DNA from 3 places in the Pseudoduganella albidiflava genome. Region 2 is predicted to be linked to each of the others. Evidence: predicted binding sites of a transcription regulator. Region 2 holds the regulator's gene; each other region holds the start of a gene.
What was found. Region 2 encodes sigma-54, which starts transcription at its own class of promoters, with help from an activator protein. Its sites were predicted from a motif close to TGGCANGNAANCTGCTTT; they were not measured.
Positions count from the first base shown of each region.

Region 1: the regulator sigma-54 is predicted to act here: its motif matches at 2,200-2,217, upstream of EYF70_RS03455 (formate/nitrite transporter family protein).
Region 3: the regulator sigma-54 is predicted to act here: its motif matches at 2,693-2,710, upstream of EYF70_RS28045 (PEP-CTERM sorting domain-containing protein).

Region 1 is NZ_CP036401.1:808,680-813,057, reverse strand. Features, by position in the region: gene EYF70_RS03460 (bifunctional protein-serine/threonine kinase/phosphatase) at 1-1,194, opposite strand, end outside; gene EYF70_RS03455 (formate/nitrite transporter family protein) at 1,326-2,138, opposite strand; gene EYF70_RS03450 (CHASE domain-containing protein) at 2,489-4,378, opposite strand, start outside.
Region 2 is NZ_CP036401.1:6,320,705-6,325,082, reverse strand. Features, by position in the region: gene lptA (lipopolysaccharide transport periplasmic protein LptA) at 1-10, shown strand, start outside; gene lptB (LPS export ABC transporter ATP-binding protein) at 11-772, shown strand; gene EYF70_RS26305 (RNA polymerase factor sigma-54) at 811-2,286, shown strand; gene hpf (ribosome hibernation-promoting factor, HPF/YfiA family) at 2,427-2,783, shown strand; gene EYF70_RS26295 (enoyl-CoA hydratase/isomerase family protein) at 2,955-4,037, shown strand; gene EYF70_RS26290 (amidohydrolase family protein) at 4,045-4,378, shown strand, end outside.
Region 3 is NZ_CP036401.1:6,760,266-6,764,643, reverse strand. Features, by position in the region: gene EYF70_RS28050 (M13 family metallopeptidase) at 1-1,653, shown strand, start outside; gene EYF70_RS28045 (PEP-CTERM sorting domain-containing protein) at 1,721-2,641, opposite strand; gene EYF70_RS28040 (nitroreductase family protein) at 2,792-3,856, opposite strand; gene EYF70_RS28035 (ThiF family adenylyltransferase) at 3,853-4,378, opposite strand, start outside.

The sequences.
Region 1 (4,378 bases), 1.9 Mb from region 2:
ATCCTGGTGCAGCATTTCCAGCCGGTGGAAGGCGCGCAAGCCCTTCGCCACCTGGGCAACGATGCCGCGCGCCGCGTCCAGTTCCGGCTTGCCCCGGTCGCGCAGCCATTGCGCCAGCGTCACGCCTTCGATGTATTCGGTGACCAGGTAGACATAGCTGCGCTGCCGCTCGTGCACCACCGGTTCGCTCACGTGCGGACTGACGATGCGCCGGGCGATCCATTCTTCCATCAGGAAGCGTTCCAGGTAGGCGGGGTCGTCGCGCAGGTCGATGGACGGCGTCTTGATCGCCACGGATTCGCCGCTGGCCACGTCGAGCGCCAGGTAGATGTGGCTGCGGCTGCTGCCGTGCAGCGTGCGCATGATGCGGTAGCCGTCGAATTCGCTGCGCGGTTCGAACAGCGGGGGGAATGGCAGTTCGGCCATGCGCTGCAGCAGTTCGTCCGCCGCGTGCGCCTGCAGCGTTTCCACGCGCACCAGCTGCACGGTGAGGTTGTCGCCGCTGCCGTTGGCCAGCGCGCGCGCCACCAGCAGCCTTGCCGCTTCGTTCAGGTCGGGGCCGGACGACAGTGCCTCGCTCACTTCCGCCGCGGACACGTATTCGTGCACGCCATCGCTGGCCAGCATGAACAGGTCGCCTGGCCGCACTTCCACCGCGCGGTAATCGATCTCGAGGTGCGCGTCGACGCCCAGCGCGCGCGCCAGGTAGCTCTGCCCGGGCGACACCCACACGCGATGGTCCGTCGTCAGCGGCTCCAGCGCGCACCCTTGCGGCCCCGCATGCACGCGGATGATGCGCGTATCGCCGATGTGGAACAGGTGCGCGGTGTTCGACTTGATCACCATCGCCGACAGCGTGCACACGTAGCCGCGGTCCTTGTCGTAGCGCCCCTGGCCCTGCTGGGTCTGCGCATACAGCCAGGAGTTGGTGGCCGCCAGCACGCGCTCGACGGACGTCTTCACCGACCAGGCATCGGAGGTGCAATAGTAATCCTCGAGGAAGGCGGCCACCGCCGTTTCGCTGGCGATGTGGCTGACATCGCTGCTGCCGATGCCGTCGGCCACCGCCAGCGCGGCGCCCTTGACCGACAGCTGCGGCTCGTGCGGCACATAGCTGCCGTGGAAGTCCTGGTTGACGGCCTTGCGGCCGGCATCCGTGTGCTGGCCGATGGACAGCGTCAGTCGGGTGGGCATGGTAAGAGAAGGATGCCGGCCGCGCGGGCGGCCGGCATCCTGGGTCGGCGATGCAGGCGGCTGGCTTGCATTCAGTTGGATTTACCTCGGTTGAATTTACCTCGGCTGGCTTTGCCTCAGTTGAACTTACCTTAGTTGAATTTCCGTTTTGCGCCGGTGCGCACGTGCGTGGAGTACAGCGTGAGGCCGGTGAAGGCCAGGCCGCCCACCAGGTTGCCCAGCACGGTCGGGATCTCGTTCCAGATCAGGTAATCCATCACCGTGAAATTACCGCCCATCATCATGCCGAACGGGAACAGGAACATGTTCACCACCGAGTGCTCGAAAGCCATGAAGAAGAACAGCATGATCGGCATCCACATCGCCAGCACCTTGCCGCCCACGGTGGTCGAGACCATCGCGCCGACCACGCCCATCGATACCATCCAGTTGCACAGCATGCCGCGGATGAACAGGGTCAGCATGCCGGCCGCGCCGTAGGCGGCATAGCCGGTGGTCCGGTTTTCGCCGATGTGGGCCACGGTCTGGGCGATCTTGCCGCCGTCGGTGTTGAAGCCGAAGGTGAACATGTAGGCCATCAGCACGGCCACCGTGAAGGCGCCCAGGAAGTTGCCGAGGAAGACGATGCCCCAGTGTTTCAGGATGCGGGGAATCGTCACGCCCGGGCGGCGGTCGATCCAGGCCAGCGGGGTCAGCACGAACACGCCGGTGAGCAGGTCGAAGCCCATCAGGTACAGCATGCAGAAGCCCACCGGGAACAGCATGGCGCCGATCAGCGGGACGCCGGTGGCCACCGTGCAGCTGACGGCGAACACGGCCGCCAGCGCCAGGATGGCGCCGGCCATGTAGGCACGGATCAGCGCGTCGCGGGTGGCCATGTAGATTTTCGATTCGCCCGCGTCCACCATCTTGGTCACGAATTCGGTTGGGACCAGGTATGCCATGCTTGCTTCTCCTTAGGTTCGGTCGGTGAGCTTGCGCTCTTATGTGTGGAATACCTCAGGATGAGCAAGAAGCGGGCCAGAACCATGGGAGGGGCAGGCGGTGCTTGCCCGGCAGGGAAGGAACGCCCGGCCGGCACCTGGGCGGCATAGGGCAAAGCGCACGAAGTTGGGCCGCCACGCCATGCACTGGTGCGGCGCTGCACCAGCCGGGACCGCGATGCGCGATGGCGGCGCATCGCGCCGAACAAAGTCCATTCGGCCGCTGCCCGACGGCGGTGCGTTCCGCGGCCCTGCACGATGATCGGCCCCCATCCGGGAGCGTGCGCCTGTCCGTGGTGCGTTACGGGGGCCTAGGCGGCCTGGGCCTGCGTCACCGAACGGGGCAGCGTGATCACCACGGTGGTACCGCTGCCCGGGGTGGATTCCACGCGAATGGTACCCTTCAGGATGCCCGTGACGATGTTGTAGACGATGTTCATGCCCAGCCCTGAACCGCCCTGCCCCATCCTGGTGGTGAAGAAGGGATCGTAGATCTGGTGCAGCGTGCGGTCGCTCATGCCCACGCCATCGTCGGTGAAGCGCAGTTCGGCCATGTCCTCGCCCAGCGGGCGGGCGGCGATGGTGACCAGCCCATGCGGCCGGCCCTCGAAGGCGTGCAGCAGCGCGTTGTTGATCAGGTTGCTGAGCACCTGGCTCACGCTGCCCGGGTAGGAATCGAAGTCGAGGCTGTCCGGCACGTCGACCCGGGCGGCACAGCCGGCGCGCCGCAGCTGCGCGGCGAACGTGGCCAGCGTGTCGCGCACCACGTCGGCCAGGGCGAACGGGCGGCGCTGGTCGGACGCCTGGTCCACCGCCACCTGCTTGAACGAGGTGATCAGGTCGGCCGCCTTGCCGAGCGAGCCGGCGATGATGCCGCAGGCGGTCTTCGCATCGTCGAGGTGCGCCTCCAGCGCCGAGCGCCGCACGCCCGGGCCGTCCAGCTGGCGCCGGAAATCCGTCACCATGTCGCCCAGCGCGGTCGCCGTCAGCAGGCTGTTGCCGATCGGCGTATTCAGTTCATGCGCGATGCCAGCCACCAGCGCCCCCAACGAGGCCATCTTCTCGGACGTGACCAGGGTATCCTGGGCCTGCCGCAGGCGGTCCAGCGCATCGGACAGTTCGCGGTGCGCCGCGTCCACCTGCGCCTTCTGCCGCGCCAGCTCGGCCAGGCTGTTGCCGAGCGCCGCCTCGGTGCGGCGCCGGTCGCTGATGTCGCACAGCACCCAGACGCAACCCTTGTCGGGGGCCTGCCGGTCCAGCATCCGCCCGTTGACGATGCACCACATGCTGCCGCCATCGCGCCGCGCCAGCTCCAGTTCGCGGTGCATGCGCTGGCCGCCCGGACCGCACACGAAGGGATCCGGCCCCGCGTGCCCGTGCTGCACCAGCGTGGCCGTGGGCCGTCCCGCCAGCGCCCCGTGCGGATAGCCCAGCATCTCTTCCATGCCGCGGTTGCAGCGGATGATGCGGCCATCGGAAAACAGGCCGATGCCGACTACGGCGCTGTCCTGCAGGGCACCCTGCTCTTCCAGCGCGGCGCGCAGCGTCTGCGCCAGCGCCCGGCGCCGCTGCAGCGTGACGAGCAGCACGCCGATGAGCGCACTGATCAGGAAGCCGCAGCCGCCGATCAGCCAGATCGTGCCCTCGTCGCGGCCGTAGCGCGCGCCATCGTAGCCGGCCACCTGCACCAGCCAGCGGCGCTGGCCCACGTTCAGCACCGCCTTCGACAGCAGCCCGGGCACCGTGGTGCGTGCTTCGCGCCTGCCGCCCAGCTTTCCGGCACTGTCGAACATCAGGCCATCGATGGCCGGCGCGAGCCCGGCATCGTCCTGCATGTAACCGGTATCGTGGATCACCACGTGCAGGTGGCCCAGCATCTGCGGATCGATCACTTCGCGCATCAGGTCCGTCATGCGGAACACGATCGCCACGAAGCCCACCAGCGCCGCGCGGCGTTGCTCCACCGTGTCGAGCGGGGCATTCTTGCGGTAGACCGGCAGGCGGGCGATGAAGCCGGGCTGGCCGCTGGCATCCTGCACCAGCGTGATGCGCTCGGTGGCCACCAGCTCGCCGGTGTCGCGCCCCAGTTCCAGCGCGCGCAGGTGGGCCGGCAGCGCGGCCAGGTCCAGCCCGAAGGCGTTTTCATTGCCGGCCATCGGTTCGTTGTAGACGATCGGGAAATGCTCGCCGCGCACGATCGT
Region 2 (4,378 bases):
GGGGAATTAAATGGCGCAGGCGCAGGAAAATTGCAGCAGCACGCTGATCGTGCGCGGCCTGCAAAAGAGCTATGGCAAGCGCCAGGTGGTGCATGACGTGTCGTTGCAGGTGGCATGCGGCGAAGTGGTCGGCCTGCTGGGGCCGAACGGTGCCGGCAAGACCACGTCGTTCTACATGATCGTGGGCCTGGTGGCGTCCGATGCCGGCACCATCGACCTCGATGGCACCGACATTTCCACCCTGCCGATCCACAAGCGTGCCACCCTCGGCCTGTCGTACCTGCCGCAGGAAGCGTCGGTGTTCCGCAAGCTGACCGTGGAAGAAAACATCCGTGCCGTGCTGGAGATCCAGAAGGTAAACGGCAAGGCGCTCACCAGGGCGGAGATCGACGAGCGGCTGAACGCGCTGCTGGCCGACCTGCAGATCGAGAAGCTGCGCGAGAACACGGCGCTGTCGCTGTCCGGCGGTGAACGGCGCCGGGTGGAGATCGCCCGCGCGCTGGCGACCAATCCCCGCTTCGTGCTGCTGGACGAGCCGTTTGCCGGCGTCGACCCGATCGCCGTCATCGAGATCCAGCGCATCGTGCGCTTCCTGAAGGAGCGCAGCATCGGCGTGTTGATCACGGATCATAACGTGCGGGAAACGCTGGGCATCTGCGACCGGGCGTATATCATCAACCAGGGCAGTGTGCTGGCTTCCGGCCGGCCCGACGACATCATCGCCGACGAGTCCGTACGTCGTGTCTATCTGGGTGAACATTTCCGCATGTGAGCGGCCTTGACCAGACCTCAACCAGCTCCTAATCAGCCATGAAACAGTCTTTGCAACTGCGTACTTCCCAGCACCTCGCGCTGACGCCGCAATTGCAGCAGTCGATCCGGCTGCTGCAATTGTCCACGCTGGAGCTGCACCAGGAACTGGAACAGCTGCTGACCGATAACCCGCTGCTGGAGCGGCTCGACGATCCGCTCGACCGCTCGGTGCGCCTGCTGGCCGATGGCGCGATCAACACGACGCAGGGGACCGGCGAGGCGCCACCGGAAGGCGGGCCGCCGCAGGATACGCCCGCCGCGCCGGAACCCGAGCCGTTCGATGGCGGCGAAGGCGAAGGCCTCGATACCGGCGCCGGCGATACCGACTGGAGCAGTGCCGGCAGCAGCAAGGGCCCGGACGACGACGATTCCCGTCCCCAGCTGGAAGCCAGCCACCGCAGCCTGCGCGAGCACCTGATGGAGCAGATGCGCGTGACCGTGCTGGAGGCGCGCGACCGGGGCCTGGTGGAACTGATCATCGATGCGCTCGACGATAACGGCTACCTCGAGGAAAGCCTGGAAGAGATCCACGAGCGCATGCCGGAAGAGCTGGAAATCGAGATCGGCGAATTGCGCACCGCGCTCAACCTGCTGCAGAGCTTCGATCCGCCGGGCATCGGCGCGCGCAACGCGTCCGAGTGCCTGGCGCTGCAGATCCGGCGCATGCCCGGCGTGCCGCTGGTCACGCGGCGCATGGCGCTGTGCATCGTTGAAAAACACTTGCAGTGGTTTGCCCAGCGCGACTTCAACAAGCTCAAGAAGGCGCTCGACTGCGACGACGAAGACCTGCGCGAAGCACAGGCCGTGATCCGCCAATGCAATCCGCATCCGGGCGCCGCCTTCGCGGCCGACGTGTCAGACTACGTGGTACCGGATGTGGTGGTAAAGCGGGGGCGCAACGGCTGGATCGTCACGTTGAACAACGACGTGATGCCCCGCCTGCGTGTCAATGCGCTGTACGCCAGCCTGCTCAAGCAGGGCAAGGGCGAAACGCAGATGAATGCACAGCTGCAAGAAGCAAAGTGGCTGATCAAGAATATGCGCCAGCGCTTCGACACGATCCTCCGCGTGGCGCAGGCCATCGTCGAACGGCAGAAGAACTTTTTCTCGCATGGCGCGGTGGCAATGAGGCCCCTTGTGTTGCGTGAAATAGCTGATACACTGGGCCTACACGAGAGTACTATCTCTCGGGTAACAACTCAAAAATATATGCTGACGCCGCATGGCATGTTTGAGTTGAAGTACTTTTTTGGCAGCCACGTTGCAACCGAAGCTGGCGGGGAAGCATCCTCGACTGCGATACGGGCGCTGATCGTGCAATTCACAGGAGCCGAAGACCCGAAGAACCCTTTATCCGACAGTAAGATTGCGGACATGCTGGGTGAACAAGGCATGGTGATTGCGCGACGCACTGTTGCCAAATATCGCGAAGCATTGAAAATTCCCCCGGTCAGCCTCCGCAAATCGCTATAGCAGCTCGTTGCAAGCGCATTTGCAAACCCCTTTGCAAGCCCTTGCGGCAAATCCTGGTAGTGCTTGGGTTCCTCTGCGCCGCCTTGCCTGTTTTGGCGGATAACGCACGAACCTGTTATATCTTCTTTAGGAGTGTGTGTATGAATCTGACCATCAGTGGACACCATATCGACGTTACCCCTGCCATTCGCGAGTATGTGCAGAACAAGCTGGAACGCGTTAGACGCCATTTCGATCAGCTGATCGATGTAAGTGTGATCCTGAGTGTAGATAATCTCACCGAGAAAGAGAAAAGACAGAAAGCCGAAATCAATCTGCGCATGTCGGGCAAGACCGTATTCGTTGAAAGTGTCGCCCAGGATCTGTATGCGGCCATCGATACTCTGATCGACAAGCTGGACCGCCAGGTCATGAAGCACAAGGATAAAGTGCAGAACCACAACCACGAAACCATCAAGCACCTGAGCGAGGCCGAGATCCCCGCATCGCCCGCATAACGACGGGCGCAGGTCGCGGTGGCAGAACTGCTCCGGTTCTGCCACCGCTGCAACCGCTACAACAGAAGGGCGCGCGATGCGCCCTTTGTTACGTCCGGGTCCAAGGTTTACGTCACACACGCCGCATCCATGGCTAGAATGAGGCCAATAACGACAACGATGCGAGACACCATGACCGACCACGTCCATACCAAGGTGCGTAACGGCACCGGCTTCATCACGCTCGACCGGCCCAGGACATTGAACTCGCTGTCACTCGACATGATCCGGGCGATCACCGGCGCGTTGCTGGCCTGGCGCGACGACGATGACATCGCGGCCGTAGTCATCCGCAGCAGCACCGACAAGGCGCTGTGCGCCGGCGGCGACATCCGCTTCTTCCATGCCGCCGGCGGTGCCACTCCGCAGGGCGGCAGCGCCCAGGTCGAGGATTTCTTCACCGAGGAATACGCGCTGAACTACCTGGTGCACTGCTTCCCGAAGCCGTACGTGGCCATGATGGATGGCGTGGTGATGGGCGGCGGCATGGGCATCGCCCAGGGCGGCCCGCAATGCGGCGTGCGCGTGGTAACCGACCGCACACGGCTGGCAATGCCCGAGGTGAACATCGGGCTGTTCCCGGACGTGGGCGGCAGTTATTTCCTGTCGCGCGCGCCCGGCAAGCTGGGCCTTTATCTCGCGCTGACGGCGCTGGCGATCGGCGCCGCCGATGCGCTGTACTGCGGGCTGGCCGACCATTATGTTCCCGCCGCCGAGCTGCCGTTGCTGGCCGACCTGGTCGGCTCCACGGCGGGTGCCGGGCTGCGCGAAGCGGTCGCCATGTTCGCCCGGCCGCTGCGCGGCGAGGCGGGGCCGTCGGAGCTGCAGGCGCACCGTGCGCTGATCGACGACCATTTCGCGCACCGCTCGGTGGCCGGCATCGTTGCTTCGCTGCGCCGCGACGATCATCCGTTCGCGCAGAACGCACTGGCCGCGATCGCGCGGCGTTCCCCGCTGATGCAGTGCGTGACAGCCGAGATGCTGCGGCGTGGCGCCACGATGGGCATCGCCGATTGCCTGCGCATGGAGCGCAACCTGGTGCGCCGTGCGTTCGAACATGGCGAAGTGATCGAAGGCGTGCGTGCGCTGGCGATCGACAAGGACCATGCGCCCCGCTGGAATCCGCCATCGCTCGAGGAGGTAAGCGATGACACCGTGGCCCGCTTCTTCGAGCCCGCATGGCCCGCATGGGCCCATCCGTTGCGCCACCTGTGAGCCTGCCATGAAACGCCGTGATTTCCTTGCTTTGCCTGCCGCCGCCGCCGCAGCGCTTGCGCTGCCCGCATGGGCCCATGATGCACCGGTTGCCGCACCGCAGGCCGCGGCGCCGCCGGTGGACGCTCCGCTGGTGGACCACCACCAGCACCTGTTCAGCCCGGCGATGGCCCGGCTGCTCGATACCGGCGCCGGCGGGCCTTCGGTGATCACGGCGAAGGATCTGGTCGCGCTGCTCGATACCGCCGGCATCCGGCGTGCCGTGCTGCTGTCCGTCGCCTATGTATGGGGAAGCCCGGCGCGCAAGATCGAGGACGAGCTTGCGAAGGTGCGCGCCGAGA
Region 3 (4,378 bases), 440 kb from region 2:
GCGAAAATCGCCGCGATCGGCGACAAGAAAGCGCTGCCGCAGCTGTTCGCCGAATTCAACCGCCATGGCGTGACGGCGCCGGTGAACCTGACCATCCACCAGGACAACAAGGATTCGACCAAGTACGTGGTCGATTTCTTCCAGGACGGCCTGGGCCTGCCGGACCGCGACTACTACCTGAAGAAGGATGACGCCAAGCTGGCCGAGGCGCTGGCCAAGTACGAGACCCACGTGGCGAAGATGCTGACGCTGGCCGGCGATGCGAATGCCGCCGCCAATGCCAGGGCCATCGTGGCGTTCGAGACCGAGATCGCCAAGATCCAGTGGAGCAAGGTCGAACTGCGCGACCCGGTGAAGGCGTACAACAAGTACGACATCGCCAAGGTCGGCGAGCTGATGCCCGGCTTCGACTGGAATGCCTACCTGGCCGCCACCGGCATCCAGGGCAAGGCCACGTATGTGATCGTCAGCCAGCCGACCTATTTCCAGGCACTGGACAAGGTGCTGGCCGATACGCCGATCGATACACTGAAGGCCTATGCGCAGTGGCAGCTGATCCACGAAGCCGCACCCTACCTGTCGAAAGCCTTCGTCGACGAGAACTTCGCGTTCTACGGCACCACGCTGTCGGGTGCGACCGAGAACCGGCCGCGCTGGAAGCGCGCCGTCAGCTCCACGGAAGCGGCGCTGGGCGAAGCGATCGGCAAGGTCTATGTGCAGCAGCACTTCCCGGCCGAATACAAGGCGCGCATGGAAGTGCTGGTGAAAAACCTGCTGACCGCGTTCCGGCAAAGCATCAATACGCTGGACTGGATGACGCCGGCCACGAAGAAGGAAGCGCAGACCAAGCTGGCCAAGTTCACCACCAAGATCGGCTACCCGAACAAGTGGCGCGATTACTCGGCGCTGACGGTCAAGCGCGACGACCTGCTGGGTAATGTGCAGCGCGCCAACGAGTTCAACTACAACAAGGAATTGAACAAGCTGGGCAAGCCGATCGACCGCGACGAGTGGCTGATGACGCCGCAAACCGTGAACGCCTACTACAACCCGGAAATGAACGAGATCGTGTTCCCGGCCTCGATCCTGCAGCCGCCATTCTTCGATCCCAAGGCGGATGACGCGGTGAACTACGGCGCGATCGGCGGCGTGATCGGCCACGAGATCAGCCACGGCTTCGACGACCAGGGCGCCCAGTACGACGGCGACGGCAACCTGCGCGACTGGTGGAGCCCGGCCGACCACAAGAACTTCAAGGCCAAGACCAGCCAGCTGGTGGCGCAATACGGCGCCTACAGCCCACTGCCGGGCTATAGCGTGAACGGCGAGCTGACGCTGGGCGAGAACATCGGCGACAACTCCGGCCTGGCCGTGGCGTACAAGGCCTACAAGCTGTCGCTGAAGGGCAAGAAGGCGCCGGTGATCGATGGCCTGACGGGCGACCAGCGCTTCTACATGGGGTGGGCGCAGGTATGGCGCATGAAGATGCGTGAACCGGCGCAGATCGTGCAGATCAAGACCGATCCGCACGCTCCTGGCCAGTTCCGCGCCAACGGCACGATGCGCAACCAGCCGGGCTTCTACGAAGCCTTCAAGGTGAAGACCGGCGACAAGATGTACCTGGCGCCGAAGGAGCGCGTGATCATCTGGTAAGCGTGCTTGTGTGAAAAAGGCCCGCCCGCGCGAACCGCGGGCGGGCCTTTTTACAATGTCAGCGCGATCAGGAGCGTGCGCGCCGCGTGAACGTCAGGCCGAGCAGGCCCAGGCCCAGCAGGGCCAGCGTGCCCGGTTCCGGCACGTCGGCTTGAGCCAGCTTGAACTGGCCGCCGTTACGCACCAGGAACTCGCCCGGCTGCGCATTGGGCGAGTTGCCGCCCAATGCCGAGACGATATCCTGGGTATCCGCGTTCGGCACGCATCCCGGCGGCGTTCCCGGGCCGCAGTTGCCGTTGTTGACGCTGGCGTTGGTGGTGACAAAGCCCAGTGTCGTGCCGAGCGGCAGCGCATTGCCGGCCGAGTCGAGCCACACGCCGGTGGCCAGGTAGGTCGCTTCGAATTCCAGTGTCAGCGGGCCATTGCTGGATGGCGTGGCATCCGGATTGACCGAACCGGCGCTTTCGCCGAACGGCGTGGCGAGCTGGGCAAAGCTGGCGATCAAGATGCCGGAGTTGGCGCCGCGCAGCGGGGCACCAGCGCCGGTGGAAGTGCCCCAGGCATAATCGACACCGGCCGAATCGCCGGCATTGTTGTCATCCACCCCATCGTAGTAGTAGATGTCCAGGCGGCCGGTGTTGGTGAATGTCAGCTGGCCCGACGCCAGGTCGCCGTTGCCGGTGCCGTTGTAGTAATGCGCGGTGATCTGTTGCGGGTTGCCGGGACCGAACAGGCTGCCGCTGAAGTTGAAGATGCCGGTGTCCGTGAACGTGAAGTTCGGGCCGGGATTTCCCCCGCCCAGGTTGGTATTGATGTAGCTGTGGCCGTCGATCGACAGGTCGGTGATGCCGTTGATGACGGGTTGGGCTCCTGGCAAGTCAAGCTGCCAGTTCAGCAGTTGCGTTTCCGCCGTGGCGGGCAATGCCACCAGCGTCGCGGCCACTGCCAGGCCGGCGAACGCTGTTTTCAGATACTGGGTATGGAACATTTTTTTCTCCTGTGAGGACAATTTTGCGGGGCAACGACTGCCGGTCGTACCAATGCAGAAACCATGCCACAGGATTTATCTGACTGATTCTTAAGACTTAACCTATACCGTTAGTTACTTTCCTAAAGCTACTTGTAAAAGCCTTCGACACTATCGGTTACGCATCAGTGTTGACAGGGGACGGCGATGCGAACGCGCATCGGGGGCGGGACCAGCGCCGATACGCCCCATATAGACGGGCGAGGATGCTTCGCCCACCAATGCGCGGGTTTCGCGCGCAAGGATCTCGGCCATGCCCAACAGCTCGGGCACCTTGGAAAAGCCGCGCTTCTGCTGCACGTAGCGGGCGAAGATCAGTGGTGTCATCTCGGGCTGCATGAACAGGCCAAGGTTTGTCAGGGTCAGCCAGAAACGCTGCACGGCACGCCCTGCTGCCACGTAATCGTCGATCGTTTGCGCCGGGACGTGGGCGTGGATGACGTAGTGGGCGGCGCATGCCAGGCCCGGTGCCAGGTCCATCTGCATGCGGGGCAGGGCAGTACCCAGCAGCGCATTCATGCGTGCATTGCGTTCCCAGCTGTGCATTGCCCAGCGCATCAGCTTCAGCGTCATCCGGTCGACACCCAGTGCCTGGTCCGGCACCTTTTCTTCGCTGTGGCGCCGGCCCCAGTCGATGATGCGGCGATGCGTTTGGTAGGCTTCCGGCATCAGCAGTCGAAGTTTGGCGTTGCGAAACATCAGCCGCGCCGCCCGCCACCGCTCGGTAAACGATTCCAGCCATTGAATGTGATAGCCGGGGCCGACGGCGGCCGCCATTGCCGCCTTCTCGGTATCGGACAGGGGGCGGGTACTCATCCTGCGGCGCTGCACGGTCCGCTGTTCGATGGCCGGGATCAGCGGCGATGGCTGGACGGTTGCGTCGGCAACGAAGTTCACGTCGAAGACGGGCGCTTCGAGCGGCGACGCCGGATCGCGTTGCGCATCGGCCCGCAATCCGTGGCCGCTGGCCGCGATGGCGATGGTCTCCAGCAGGGCGCCGAACGAAATCTGGCTGGGGTGCCCGTCCAGGTCATATACGCAATGGTCGCGCGTATCGGTGCAATGGACCCGCACGGCCGCGTCGCCGACAAGTTCGAAGCGCCAGTCCTGGGTGTTGTCGCCGCTGGGCGCCCAGCGCGCCTTGTCGAGAATGGCGAGTACGGTGTCACGGCTCATGACTGCTCCAGGGTTTGTTCGATGCGGCGGCGTGCCTTGGCGATGACGAAGCGCTGCCATGGATGACGGTTGCCGCCGGGGCGCCATGTCTTGACCAGCTTGTCCCGGAAACCGTCGTAATGCATGCCCCGCGGCGCGGCGATCACATCACCCCGCTTGAGCAGGATCTTGATGGCTTGCACACCCACGATGGCCGCGCAGAGCTGGCATGCCATGATGGTCGAGGGGCCTCGGCGCTCGGCCAGGTTGAGTGCCTCGGGCATGACCAGGTATGGCCGGTGCAGTGCGGCCGGTGCCAGGCCGACCAGGAAACGGACCGCCTTGCCCAGTTCATCCTGCCCCTTCCAGCCGAAGTATTCCTCGAACGACATCCGGCCCGGCAGGAAATTCAGGTTCGCCACGCCCATGCCCAGCGGCGCGGCGGTAGTGGCCGGAATCCGCAGCCGCGTGCAGGCATCGAATACCGCTTCGCGGGCGTCGAAGGCGAAGAAATCAAGCCCATCGACATACAGGTCGACGCCA